Regions from separate parts of the Mesorhizobium sp. P3_B5 genome, predicted to be linked through region 2. Evidence: predicted binding sites of a transcription regulator. Region 2 holds the regulator's gene; the other holds the start of a gene.
What was found. The regulator PhoB, encoded in region 2, activates phosphate uptake and scavenging genes when phosphate is short. The targets are predictions, from matches to a motif close to TGTCATNNANCTGTCAT.

Region 1 (6,747 bases), on a different contig from region 2:
GGCATCTTTGGTGAACAGTCGACCTGAACTATCTGGAGGAGGTATTCGCAACCTCCCGGAGAGTCACCATGTCCATCAACAGTTCAGTCGCCGGTTCCGGCGCCGCTTCCAATGCCTCAACCACAATCCTGCTCGGCCGCATCCTGCTCGCGGTCATCTTCCTGCTTTCCGGTTTCGGCAAGCTCACCGCGATTGCCGGCACCGCCGGCTACTTCGGTAGCCTCGGCCTGCCGTTGCCGACCGTGACGGCAATCGTCGTTGGTCTGATCGAGCTTGTCGGCGGTCTCGCCATCCTCGTCGGTTTCCAGACCCGCATCGCCGCCTGGGTGCTCGCCATCTTCACCGTCGCCACCGGGCTGGTCGCCCACACCGGCTGGGCCGACCAAATGCAGATGATCCAGTTTCTCAAGAATCTCGCCATTACGGGCGGGTTCATCCTGCTGGCCTCCTCGGGTGCCGGTGCCTATTCGATCGACGCCAAGCGCGCCTGAAGCCCAATCACAAGCAGTGCAACATGGGGGTCCGGAATTTTCCGGGCCCCTTTTTCGTTGTCTGTGCATGCGTCCCCGTCAGCCGATTCCTGCTAGAATCGCGGCGTCGGGATAAGGAATGGGTCAGCCGGCCCGACCAACACGGAGGTAACCATGCCCCGCAACGCATTGCTGCTGCTTTCCCGTTTGCTGCTTGTCGCCCTGTTTGTTCCCTCGGGCTTCCATGCACTTGCCGACATTGCCGGCACGACGGGCTATTTCGCCAGCCTCGGCCTGCCGCTGCCGACGCTGGCGGCCTGGGGAACCGGGCTGTTCGAGCTGATCGCCGGACTGCTCATCCTGGTCGGCTTCAAGACGCCGATCGTGGCGCTGCTGCTGGCCGCGTTCTGCGTCGTTGCCGGCTTCATCGGCCATTACGGACAAGGCGCCGACGACCCGATGCTGAGCTTCCTGCATTCACAGATGCTGATGAAGGACATCGCCATAGCAGGCGGTTTCCTGGCGCTGGCGATGGCTGGTGCAGGTGCCTATTCCATCGACGGCCGAACATTCGGGATCGGGTCTGAGGCTACTTGACCGAAATGCTCGGCCCGCCCTCGACGGCCAGCACCAGCCGACGGTTGGTGATCCTTGCCAGCTGCGCCAGCCGGCCCGCCGGCCGCTCGCCGTAGAGATCGGCCAGCGACGCCGGCAGCACCAGCGCCAGTGCGCCATTGGGGCGGGGTTCCCATTTCAGCCTGGGCATGACGCCCGGCATTGCCGCCGTCAGCAAGTAGACGACGCGCAGCATCGCCGCCAGCACGCGGGCCCGCTCGAGATAACGCGGCGTCGCCAATCCACGAATTTCGGGGACGGCCTCGTTGAACACGCCCTCGTGGCGAAACAGGCCGACAAGCGCCAGGAAGGCGCGGCCAGGGTGATCGACGCCGATAAAGGAGGCGTGGGCGATGATGTTGAGCGACTGCTTGCCGCGGTATTCCGGGTGCGCGCGCCAGCCGATGTCGGCAAGCAGGCAGGCCGCTTGACGATAACGCGCCTCGTCCTCGGTCTCGTCGATGCCGAAGGCAGCGAAGGCCTTGCCCGTCCATTCGACAAGCTCATGCGCATGGGTGACCGAGCGCGAGCGCAGCTGGGCCAGTTCCTCCGCCGCGGAAATCAGTGGATCGGCCTTCTGCTCGGCTTCACCCAGCAGCGAATAAAGAAAGCCCTCGCGTACGCCGAGCGCCGAGACGATGATCTTCGACGGCTGCATCGCCGCCATGATCTCCTGCAGCACGATCGCGCCATAGGGCAGCAACGAGCGACGATTCTTGGAGACGCCTTCGATGCCCCTCACCTTCTCGATCTCGCCCTTGGCCACTTGCTTCAGGAAGTTCGCAGCACTGTCGGCGCTGATTTCGTAGTGGTGCATGACGCCGAGCGGATAGTTGCTCATTTCCATGTGCAGCCGGGCAAGATTTCGCCAGGTGCCGCCGACCGAATAGAAGGCCCTGCCCTGCCCGCCCTTCAACAGCTTTGCCCGCGCCAGTTCCTCGCGCGCAATCTTTGCCGCCTGGGCGAGCGAGTTCTTGGCCATGTCCTGCAGGCGCAGGCCGCCCAGCGGCAGCGTGATGCCGTCGCCGATCGCCTCGCCATTGACGTCGATCAGTTCCAGGCTGCCGCCGCCAAGGTCGCCGGCAATGCCGTTGGCCGGGTGGAAGCCTGAGATGACACCGAGCGCCGAATAATGCGCCTCCTCGCGGCCGCTCAGCACCCGGATCTCGGTCTTGAGCACATCTTCGGCGCGATGGATGAAGTCGGGACCATTGACCGCCTCGCGGGCGGCGGCGGTCGCCAGCACATACATGTGCTCGGCGCCGACCTGGTCGGAAAGGGCGCGGAAACGCCGGAATTCTTCCATCGAGCGCGTTACCGCCTCGGGATCGAGCTTTCCGGTCGAAACGATGCCGCGGCCGAGGCCGGCCAGCATCTTTTCGTTGAACAGCGTGGTCGGAGAACGCGCCAGCCCTTCATAGATGACAAGGCGGATCGAGTTCGACCCGATGTCGATGATGGACAGCGGTCGGCGGTCCTGAAGCCGGCCCTGGGACGTTGCAATCATCAGCCGGACGCTGCGGCGTTTTTCTTGCGGCGCTTGAACTGCGCGATGCGCTTGGGCGCATGCGACTTCAGCGCATCGCCCCGTCCCGACAGGCTCGGATTGGTCATGAAATATTCCTGCGCGTTGAACGGTTCCTCACCCTCCTCCAGCATCACGCGCCGGGAGGTTCCGTCTGCCAATACGTCGAAACTTTGCTGGTTGTCCATGATGTTGCCCAGCATGATCTGGCCAAGGATCTGTTCATGCACAGTTGGATTGGTGATCGGCACCATGGTCTCGACGCGGCGGTCGAGATTGCGCGGCATCAGGTCGGCCGAGGCGATGTAGACGATCGCCTCGTCGGACGGCAGGCCATGGCCGTTGCCAAAGCAAAAGATGCGGCTGTGTTCAAGGAAACGGCCAACGATCGACTTGACCCTGATGTTTTCCGACAGGCCCGGCACCTGTGGCCGCAGGCAGCAGATGCCGCGCACGACGAGGTCGATCTCGACGCCGGCACGGCTGGCGTCATAGAGCGCGTCGATGATGATAGGGTCGACGAGCGCGTTCATCTTCATCCAGATGCGCGCTGGCCTGCCCTCGAGCGCATGGCCAACCTCGTCGGCGATGTGCTTCAAGATGCGGCTTCTGAGCGTAAACGGCGAAATGGCCAGCCGCATCTCATCGGTCGGCTCGGCATAGCCGGTGATGAAGTTGAACAGCTGGGCGACATCGCGCGCAATGGTCGGATCGGTGGTGAAGAAGGACAGGTCGGTGTAGATGCGCGCGGTGACCGGATGGTAGTTGCCGGTGCCGAGATGCACGTAGTTGCGCAGCTTGCCGTCCTCGCGCCGCACCACAAGCGACATTTTGGCGTGGGTCTTCAGTTCGAGGAAACCGAACACGACCTGGACGCCGGCGCGCTCGAGGTCGCGCGCCCAGCGGATGTTGGCCTCCTCGTCGAAGCGCGCCTTGAGCTCGACCAGCGCTGTCACCGACTTGCCGGCCTCGGCGGCGTCGACCAGCGCCCGCACGATCGGGCTGTCGTTTGAGGTGCGATACAGCGTCTGCTTGATCGCCACCACTTCCGGGTCGGCCATCGCCTGGCGAAGGAACTGCACCACCACGTCGAAGGATTCGTAAGGGTGGTGAACGACGATGTCCTTCTCGCGGATGGCGGCGAAACAGTCGCCGCCATGCTCGCGGATGCGTTCGGGAAAGCGCGGATTGTAGGGCGTGAACTTGAGGTCGTCGCGGGCCACGGCGACGATTTCGGAGATCTGGCTGAGCGCCAGCGGACCGGTCAGAACGCTGATGCGGCTCGACGACACGCCAAGCTCGCCGGCGACGAAGTCACGCAACTCGCTGGGCATCAGCCTGTCGAACTCGATGCGGATGACCGAGCCGCGGCGGCGGCGCTTCAGCGCCGTCTCGAACAGGCGCACGAGATCCTCGGACTCTTCCTCGACCTCGATATCACTGTCGCGGATGATGCGGAATGTGCCGGAGCCCTTGACCTCGTAGCCGGGGAACAGCTTGCCGATATAGAGGCCGACCGCCTCTTCGAGCGGGATGAAGCGGACATGATGCTTGCGGTCGGGCAGACGGATAAAGCGCTTCAATGCAACCGGCAGGCGCAACAGCGCGCTCATCTCCTCGCCATTCTTGCGATGACGCAGTTGCAGCGCCATCGAGAAACCGAGATTGGGAATGAACGGGAACGGGTGCGCTGGGTCGATCGATAGCGGGGTCAGCACCGGAAACACCTGCTCCTGGAAATGGTCTTCCAGCCAGACCTTCTCGTCCTTGGTCAGGGCGTCGCGGGCGATGCTCTCTATGCCTTCCTTGTTGAGCAGCAGCATCAGCGCCGAAAGGCTCTTCTGCTGGTCCTCCTGCAGGCGCTCGACCTCACGCAGCAATTGTTCGAGCTGCTGCTCCGGCGTGCGGCCGTCCGGGCTCTTGAGCGTGATGCCCTCGCGCACCTGGCCGGCGAGACCGGCGACGCGGACCATGAAGAACTCATCGAGATTGGCTGCCGAGATCGACAGGAAGCGGACGCGTTCGAGCAGCGGATGATTGAGGTTCAGCGATTCTTCGAGAACGCGGCGGTTGAATTGCAGCCAGGAAAACTCGCGGTTGACGAAACGGTCGGGGTTGCCGCCTTCGGAGCTGGCCTTCTCCACGGTGGTGAATTCGCTCTGTACCGGCTTCAGTTCGTTCATGGTTCCTGCTCTTCTCGACCGCTCAGCCGGTTAACCGGCTTAACTTATCCTGTGACAGGCTTTTGCGACAGTTTCATTTCATCGATCTTGCAAAGAGACGGGTTATGATCCAGATGCAATTCTACGAGAGAGCAAGGAGACGACGATGGCAGGCGGTTCCATTCCCCATTTCCAGAACGATGCGGGCCACGCGGCGATCGACATCGGCGTCAGGGAATTCATGTGCACCGGCGCCAATCCGCCTTTCGACCATCCGCATGTGTTTCTCGACATGGGCGACGACGATGAAAAAGTCTGCCCCTATTGCTCGACGCTCTATCGCTATTCGTCAAAGCTGAAGGCAACGGAAACGGCGCCGGCCGGGTGCCTGTATATCGACCAGGCCGCCTGATTCTTTCGCGACGATCCCAATGAGCGACATGCAGTCCCGGCAGATCGTTATCGCCGGGGCGGGTGTTGCGGGGCTGACCGCTGCCCTAGCGTTCGCCGAGCGCGGCTATCCGATAAAGCTGTTCGAACAAGCGCCGCGCCTCGAAGCGGCTGGCGCCGGCATCCAGCTTTCCCCCAACGCAACGCGCATCCTTCGCCAGCTCGGCGTGCTCGACCGGCTGTCGCCGGCAGCGGTGCGGCCGGAGGCGGTCGTGCTTAGGGATGCAGGAACATTGCGCGAATTGGCGCGCGTCCCGCTTGGCGACTTGGCCGAAAAGCGCTGGCAGGCCCCCTACCTCGTCGCTCACCGCGCCGATCTGCAAAACGCGCTGATGGCGCGCGTGGCGGAATTGCCTGGCATCAAGCTTGTCACCGGCGCGCGCGTCAGCGGCGTCGCCAAGGGGCCGCATGGCCTCATCGCAACGACTGAGATTGGCGACAAGAGCGTCGAGGCCGAGGGGTTCCTGCTGATCGGCGCCGATGGTGTCTGGTCGGCGACCCGTGCTGCTGCCGGGTTTTCGTCCAGAAACCGGTTTTCGGGCGAACTCGCCTGGCGCGCCACGGTCAGCGCCGACAGCGCCGCCGGAAAAGCCTTCGCGGCGATCGCTGCAACCGACTGCGTCACCTCCTTCCTGCATCCCGGCTTCCACCTCGTCGCCTACCCCGTCAGCAAAGGCACCGCCTTCAACCTTGCTGCGTTCACCAAGGGTGAGATCATCGCCGAGGGTTGGTCCGGCAATGCCGACGTCAAGATCCTCACCAGCGCCATGCGCGGCACGGCGCCGGCACTGGCCCGGCTGGTCGAAGAAGCCGGGCCGTGGACGGCGTGGCCGATCCATACAGTGGACCAGCGCCAGCCCTGGACGACTTCGGATGGCATCGCGCTGATCGGCGATGCGGCGCATGCGATGACGCCGTTTGCCGCACAGGGCGCGGCGATGGCGATCGAGGATGCCGCAACGCTTGCCGGCTTCGTCGCCGCCTTGCCTGCCGATCTCCAGGGTGCGCTTGCCGCGTGGGAACAGGAACGGCGTCCGCGTGTAGCAAAAGTTGCCCGCCGTGGCGCCGTCAACCGGCTCGCCTGGCATGCTGCGGGGCCGGTGGCGATGGCCCGCAACCTGTTCCTGGCGACGCGCTCGTCCGAAAAGCTCGCCTCAGACCTGGACTGGCTCTATGGCTGGCGGGTGCCCGAAACCGTCGGACGTCGATAGCTAATCATAAAGCCGCATCGACAGGCCGAGCGAGACCGGCAATGGGTTCCACCAGCCGGTGCGCAGGCCGGCTGTGCGCAAGGCCGCCGCCGTCCAGGTGTTGCAGCCGACCAGCGCATTGAAATGGCCTTTGGCTTCATAAAAGCCGTCATATCTGGAATAGGCCGCATCCGGGACAAGGATCGGACCGTTCGGCCCTTGCTGGAAGCTCGCTTCGGTGAAATCGAGCAGTGCGGCAAAACGCTCCTCGCCGATGTCGAAGCCGGTGACATCTGGGCGCGGTTCGCTGATGTCACCGGCGACATCGACATGCA
Region 2 (6,747 bases):
GCCGCTGTGATGACAGTGGTGCTGTCGCTGAATTTCCTTTCCGTCGCTGTCATCGACTACGCCGGCCAGGTGGTGGCCGAAGAGCAGCGCCGGCTGGACACGCTGACCATGCCGCGCGACGAACTGATCGGCGAATGTGTCGCCATAGTCAGGCGTCGGCTCGAGGATCCCGACCTCGACACCCACAGCGTCGCCCGCATCGCCATGGGCATCCAGGGCATCACCGATTCGCACGCCCGCGCCATGCTGTGGTCGCCGATCACGCCGCAGACCGACATCGCCTTCGCCGACATACTGGAAGGCGAATTCGGCATTCCGGCCACCATGGAAAACGACTGCAACATGATGGCGGTGGCGCTGCAGTGGCGCGATCCGGTCCGCTACCACGACGATTTCATCGCCATCCTTTTGTCGCACGGCATCGGCATGGGACTGGTGCTGAAGGGCGAGCTGTTCACCGGCACCCATTCCTCGGGCGGCGAGTTCGGCCACATGATCCATCGCCCGGGCGGGGCGCTGTGTCGTTGCGGGCGGCGCGGCTGCGTCGAGGCCTATGCCGGCAACTACGCCATCTGGCGCAACGCCAGGCAATTGGGCGAGGACGCCGAGCCGGTCGCCGATGTCAGCGACGCCGACATGCGGGCGCTCGCCGTCGCGGCACGTGAGAAAGACGGACCGGAGCGCGAGGCCTACCGCAAGGCCGGCGAAGCGCTTGGCTTCGGCCTCGGCAGCCTGTTTGCGCTGATCGATCCGGCGCCGGTCGCCATGGTCGGCGTCAGCGCCGCCGCCTTCGACCTGATCGAACCGGCGCTGCGCGAGGCCATCGCCCAGACCGCCGGCGGCCAGCACTCGAAATCGATCTCCTTCGACACCGAACCGAACGAATTGCCACTGATCCGCGAAGGCTGCGCCATGCGGGCACTGAGCTTCGTCGACCAGGAGATCTTCGCGCCGGGCGGGCAGGCACGGGCTGGCGCTATCGGGAAAGACGTGGCCTGAGGACGACGTCAATCATTGATGCCGCAGATTGTCGCCGACTTTAGAGATTGGCCGAAGCCGTCCCAACGTCGTCATCCCAGGGCGAAGCAGGAGCGAAGCTCCGTCGCGGAGACCCTGGGATCCATGCCGTGAAATCGGTCAAAGAATTCAACGGGGCAGAATTCTGCACAGTAGCAACGCCTTGAGGTCGCGGCATGGATCCTTGGGTCTGCGCCGCGTCGCTACGCTCCTTGCTTCGCCCAAGGATGACGAAGCCATGAGCGGGCTGAGCCAATCATCGACGCGTGAGGTCCGGGAGTGGACGCATTCAACCAATAAACGCTTCCGCGCCGAGGGACCTAGTCTTCGCGGATCGCATAACCGGCGCCCCGAATGGTTCGGATGACATCTGGCATGCGGCCATTGTTGACCGCCTTGCGCAACCGGCCGACATGCACGTCCACCGTGCGTTCGTCGATATAGATCGTCTCGCCCCAGACATTGTCGAGCAACTGGCTGCGCGAGAACACCCGGCCAGGATGACGCATCATGAACTCGAGCAGGCGGAATTCGGTCGGCCCGAGCCGGATCTCGCTTTTCTTGCGATAGACCCTGTGCGATTCGCGGTCGAGCACGATGTCGCCGACCTTCAGCACGCTGGACAGCACTTCCGGCTTGGCGCGGCGCAGCAGCGCCTTGACCCTGGCCATGAACTCCGGCGTCGAGAACGGCTTGACCAGATAGTCGTCGGCGCCGGTCGAGAGGCCGCGCACGCGGTCGCTCTCTTCGCCACGCGCGGTCAGCATGATGATCGGCAGCCGCTCGGTTTCGGGCCGCATCCTGAGACGCCGGCACAGCTCGATGCCGGAAACCGCCGGAACCATCCAGTCCAGCACCAGCAGGTCGGGCACGTTTTCCTGCAGGCGGATCTCAGCTTCGTCGCCGCGCGTCACCACCTCGACCTGGTAGCCTTCGGATTCGAGATTGTAGCGGAGGAGCAGGCCTAGCGGCTCCTCGTCCTCCACCACCATGATGCGTGGCGCGATCATCGGCTGGTCACCCTTGTCGTCATGCCGCCGGCGCGGACATCGCCGTCTCGTCCTGCTTCGGACGATTGGCGGGCAGCTGCGTGCCGGTCAAAACATAATACGCATTTTCGGCGATGTTGGTGACATGGTCGCCGATGCGCTCGAGGTTCTTGGCGCAGAACAGGAGGTGCGTGCACGCGGTGATGTTGCGCGGATCTTCCATCATGTAGGTCAAAAGCTCGCGGAACACCGATGTGTATTTGACGTCGATGCGCTCGTCGTCGTTTCTGAGCTTGGCGAGCGCTGCCGCATCGGCGGCGGCATATTCCTCGACCACCCCTTGCACCTGGATGAGCACAAGTTGAGCCATCGCATCGATGGAATGCGACAGGTCGCGCGGCGTGACGCTGAGGCCGACGGTGCCGACGCGCTTGGCGATGTTCTTGGCGAGATCGCCGATACGCTCGAGGTCGCCGGCCATGCGGATCGACCCGACCACTGCGCGCAAATCGTTGGCCATCGGCTGGCGCTTGGCGATCAGCGTGATGGCGCGGTCGTCCAGCTCGCGCTGGCGCGCATCCATGATGGCGTCGTCGGAGACGACGCGCTGCGCCAGGGCGTTGTCCGAATTGAGCAGCGCCTTGGTCGAGCCGCTGACCATCGAGCCGGCGAGATCGCCCATGTCGCGGATCAGCTTGCTGATCTGCCCCAGCTCTTCATCGAAAGATGCGACGGTATGTTCACCCATGATCCTAGTCCTCGTGCCTGAAACTTCGCTGCCGGAACCGCTCAGCCGAACCGGCCGGTAATGTAGTCCTGGGTGCGCTTGTCGTCGGGGTTGGTGAACATCTTGTCGGTGGCGCCCTCCTCGACGAGGTAGCCGAGATGGAACATCGCCGTGCGCTGCGACACGCGCGCCGCCTGCTGCATCGAGTGGGTGACGATGACGATCGTGTAGTTCTGGCGCAGTTCGTCGATCAGTTCCTCGACACGGGCGGTGGCGATCGGATCGAGCGCCGAGCAGGGCTCGTCCATCAGGATCACCTCGGGCGACACGGCAATGGCGCGCGCGATGCACAGACGCTGCTGCTGGCCGCCGGAAAGGCCGGTGCCGGGTTCCTGCAAGCGGTCCTTGACCTCGTTCCAGATCGCCGCCTTCTTCAGGCTCGACTCGACGATCTGATCCATGTCGGCCTTGCGCTTGGCCAGTCCATGGATGCGCGGGCCGTAGGCGACGTTCTCGTAGATCGACTTCGGGAACGGATTGGGCTTCTGGAACACCATGCCGACGCGCGCCCTCAGTTCGACGACGTCGATGCTCTTGTCGTAGATATCCTCTTCGTCCAGCGTGATCTTGCCGGTCACCCGCGCCGAATCGATGGTGTCGTTCATGCGGTTGAGGCAGCGCAGGAAGGTCGACTTGCCGCAGCCCGACGGGCCGATCAGCGCCGTCACCTGGTTGAGGCGCACGTCGAGATTGACGTCGAACAACGCCTGCTTCTCGCCGTAGAACACGCCGACCTTGTCGCCGCGCATTTTGATCACTTCGTTCGACTTGGCGTTCATTTTATCGCCCACAGCGTTTTCAAGGGACTGTTCGGTCATGATGTTCATACCAAAATGCCTTTTTTCTACCAGCGCCGCTCGAACCGGCGCCGAAGCACGATCGCGGTGATGTTCATGGCCATGAGGAAGACCAGCAGGATGATGATGGCGCCGGACATGCGTTCGACGAAGGCGCGTTCGGCCTCGTTCGCCCACAGGTAGATCTGCACCGGCAGCGCCGTCGCCGGATCGAAAGGTGTCTTCGGATAGTCGGCAACGAAGGCGACCATACCGATCAAGAGCAGCGGCGCGGTTTCGCCGAGCGCGCGCGCCAGGCCGATGATGGTGCCGGTGAGAATGCCGGGGGCGGCTAGCGGCAGGATATGCTGGAACACCATCTGCATCTTGGAAGCGCCAAGACCAAGCGCTGCCGCGCGGATCGACGGCGGCACGGCGGCCAGTGCCGCACGCGTCGCGATGATGATCGTCGGCAGCGTCATCAGCGTCAGCACCAGGCCGCCGACGAAAGCGGCCGAGCGCGGCATGCCGAGGAAGTTGATGAAGACGGCAAGGCCGAGAAGGCCGAAGACGATCGACGGCACCGCGGCCAGATTGTTGATGTTGACCTCGATCAGGTCGGTGAACCGGTTCTTCTTGGCGAATTCCTCCAGATAGATGGAGGCGGCGACGCCGATCGGCAGCGCCAGCAAAAGCACGATCACCATCATGTAGAGCGAGCCGATGATCGCCACGCCCATGCCGGATGTTTCCGGACGGCTGGAAGCTCCGTAGGTGAACAGGCCGGTGTTGAAGTGCTCGGCCATCACGCCGTCCGCCTTCAGCTTGTTCATCCAGGCGATCTGCTGGTCGGAAACCTTGCGGCGCGCTTCCTCGACGCCGAGGTCGATCTGGCCCTTGAAGGCCGAGTCGAGATTGGCGGCGGCCAGGATGTTGACGTCACGCGTCGTGCCGATGACCGACGGATCGGCGGCGACGATGTCGCGCAGCTGGACGCGGGCGCCTTCGGACAGGAAGCCCTTGAGCTGTTTGATAGCCGGCTTGTCGTCGGGAGAAATGCCGAGCTTGGCGATCAGCGCGTTTTCGGCAAGCTTGGGATAGTTCGCCTTGATCAGCACACTGGGATCGGTGGCCCGCTTGTTGGAAGGATCGATCACCTTCGCGTCGAAGTTGACAGGCAGCGACACCGTCGTCTGCCAGAAGGCGGTGTAACCCTTCGAGACAATGGTGACGAGGATGATGGCCAGGAAGGCAAGGCCGACGGAAATCGCCAGCATGCCATAGATGCGGAAGCGGCGCTCCGCGGCATAGCGGGCCTTCAGCCCGATGTCGCGGCGCGGATGAGCGGCGGCCCGGACCATCGTGTCCATGGGAATGTCGGTCATTCGTACTGCTCCCGGTATTTGCGCACGATGTAGAGCGCGACGATATTCATCACCAGCGTCAACGCGAACAGCGTCAGGCCGAGCGCGAAGGCGACCAGCGTCTGCGGCGAATTGAACTCGAGGTCGCCCGTCAGCTGGTTGACGATCTTGACGGTGATGGTCGTCATCGCCTCGAACGGGTTGATGGTGAGATTGGCGGCGACACCTGCCGCCAGCACGACGATCATCGTCTCGCCGATGGCGCGCGAAGCCGTCAACAGGATGGCGCCGACAATGCCGGGAAGTGCCGCCGGCAGGATGACGCGCTTGATTGTCTCGGAGCGGGTCGCGCCGAGGCCGAGCGAGCCGTCGCGCATGGCGCGCGGCACCGCCGTGATGATGTCATCGGACAGCGAAGACACGACCGGGATCAGCATGACGCCCATGACCAGGCCGGCGGTGAAAATGCTCTGGCCCTGGATGAAGGGCGAGCCGCCCGTCAGCGCCGCGGAGAGATCGCGCAGGAACGGCCCCAGCGTGACCACCGCGAAGATGCCGTAGACGATGGTCGGTATGCCGGCGAGCAGTTCCAGCGCCGGCTTGACCACAGAGCGCAGCCGGGGCGTTGCATATTCGGCCATGTAGACCGCCGACATCAGCCCGATCGGCACCGCGACAACGAGCGCGACCGCTGCGATATAGAGCGTGCCGGCAAGCAGCGGGATCAGGCCGAACTGGCCCTGGCTCCCGCCCGAACCGGCAGCGGAGAAACGCGGATCCCAGACCGTGCCGAAGAAGAAACTCGCCGGCGACACGCTTTCGAAAAAGGTGATCGTCTGGAACAGCATGGAAAGCACGATGCCGACCGTGGTCAGGATGGCGATGGTGGAGGCGGCAAGCAGCCCCCACAGCATCAGCCTCTCGACATTGTTGCGCGCCCTGGCGCGCGGCGCGATCTGCCTCAGCGCATAGAAGGCGCCGGCGATCGACAAGGCGAAGGTGATAATTGCGCCAAACAGGCCGAGCCGGTTCTGCACGGCGTTCGCCTCGACGGCGATCGGGATCATGTAGTCCTGCGTGTCGGTCGCCAGCGCCACGCCCTTGGCGGCGAGCATCGGCTGCAGTCCGGCGAAAGTGGCTGGCAGTGCGGTGTTCGCGTCGAGCTGGCGCAAGCCCTTGGCGAGGCTCTTTACCAGGCTGACGTCCAGCGCCTCGCTGGCAACCTTGCTGTCGGCGGTCCGCTCGGGCAAGGCGGCGTGAATGTGACGGTCGAGATAGACCGAAGAGCCGACGTTCCAGACGGCGAGCAGCAAAAGGGCGGGCAGAACGGCGAGCAGGAAGGCCCACCAGCCGTGATAGTGGGCGCGCGAATGCGGCTTCACCGTGCCATTGTCCTGAGCGGAAGCACGCTGCCGGCCGATAAAGAACGCAACCAGGCCTATGGCAACGATAATGGCGAGTACGAGCAAGGACGACATCACCCACCCCAAGGAAAATTCAAAGCGCCGCCGCCATTGCGGCAGGCGACGAAACCAGGGCGCGGACTTGGCCCGCGCCCTGGTTCGGTAGCTGATTACATCGTCTTCCCGGCGGCGAATGCGTCACGCTGGGCCTGACGCTCTGCGTCGGGAGCCGCAACGAGGCCGTATTCGGCGAGCGGGCTTTCCGGGCCGACCATCTGGTCGTCAAGGAAGAACTCGACATATTCCTTGAGGCCGGGAACGACGCCGAGATGCGCCTTCTTCACGTAGAAGAACAGCGGGCGCGACACCGGATACTCGCCGCTGGCGATGGTCGCGGTCGAAGGCACGATG

Region 1: the regulator PhoB is predicted to act here: its motif matches at 4,858-4,874, upstream of AC1DVW_RS03935 (RNA degradosome polyphosphate kinase).

Annotation. Positions count from the first base shown of each region.
Region 1 covers NZ_JBFUGR010000001.1:781,217-787,963, reverse strand. The annotation lists gene AC1DVW_RS03950 (DoxX family protein) at 69-491, shown strand; gene AC1DVW_RS03945 (DoxX family protein) at 645-1,067, shown strand; gene ppx (exopolyphosphatase) at 1,060-2,592, opposite strand; gene AC1DVW_RS03935 (RNA degradosome polyphosphate kinase) at 2,592-4,793, opposite strand; gene AC1DVW_RS03930 (zinc-finger domain-containing protein) at 4,939-5,184, shown strand; gene AC1DVW_RS03925 (FAD-dependent monooxygenase) at 5,204-6,433, shown strand; gene AC1DVW_RS03920 (TIGR02117 family protein) at 6,434-6,747, opposite strand, start outside.
Region 2 covers NZ_JBFUGR010000007.1:109,772-116,518, reverse strand. The annotation lists gene AC1DVW_RS19280 (ROK family protein) at 1-999, shown strand, start outside; gene phoB (phosphate regulon transcriptional regulator PhoB) at 1,338-2,027, opposite strand; gene phoU (phosphate signaling complex protein PhoU) at 2,047-2,754, opposite strand; gene pstB (phosphate ABC transporter ATP-binding protein PstB) at 2,796-3,620, opposite strand; gene pstA (phosphate ABC transporter permease PstA) at 3,638-4,954, opposite strand; gene pstC (phosphate ABC transporter permease subunit PstC) at 4,951-6,411, opposite strand; gene AC1DVW_RS19250 (substrate-binding domain-containing protein) at 6,507-6,747, opposite strand, start outside.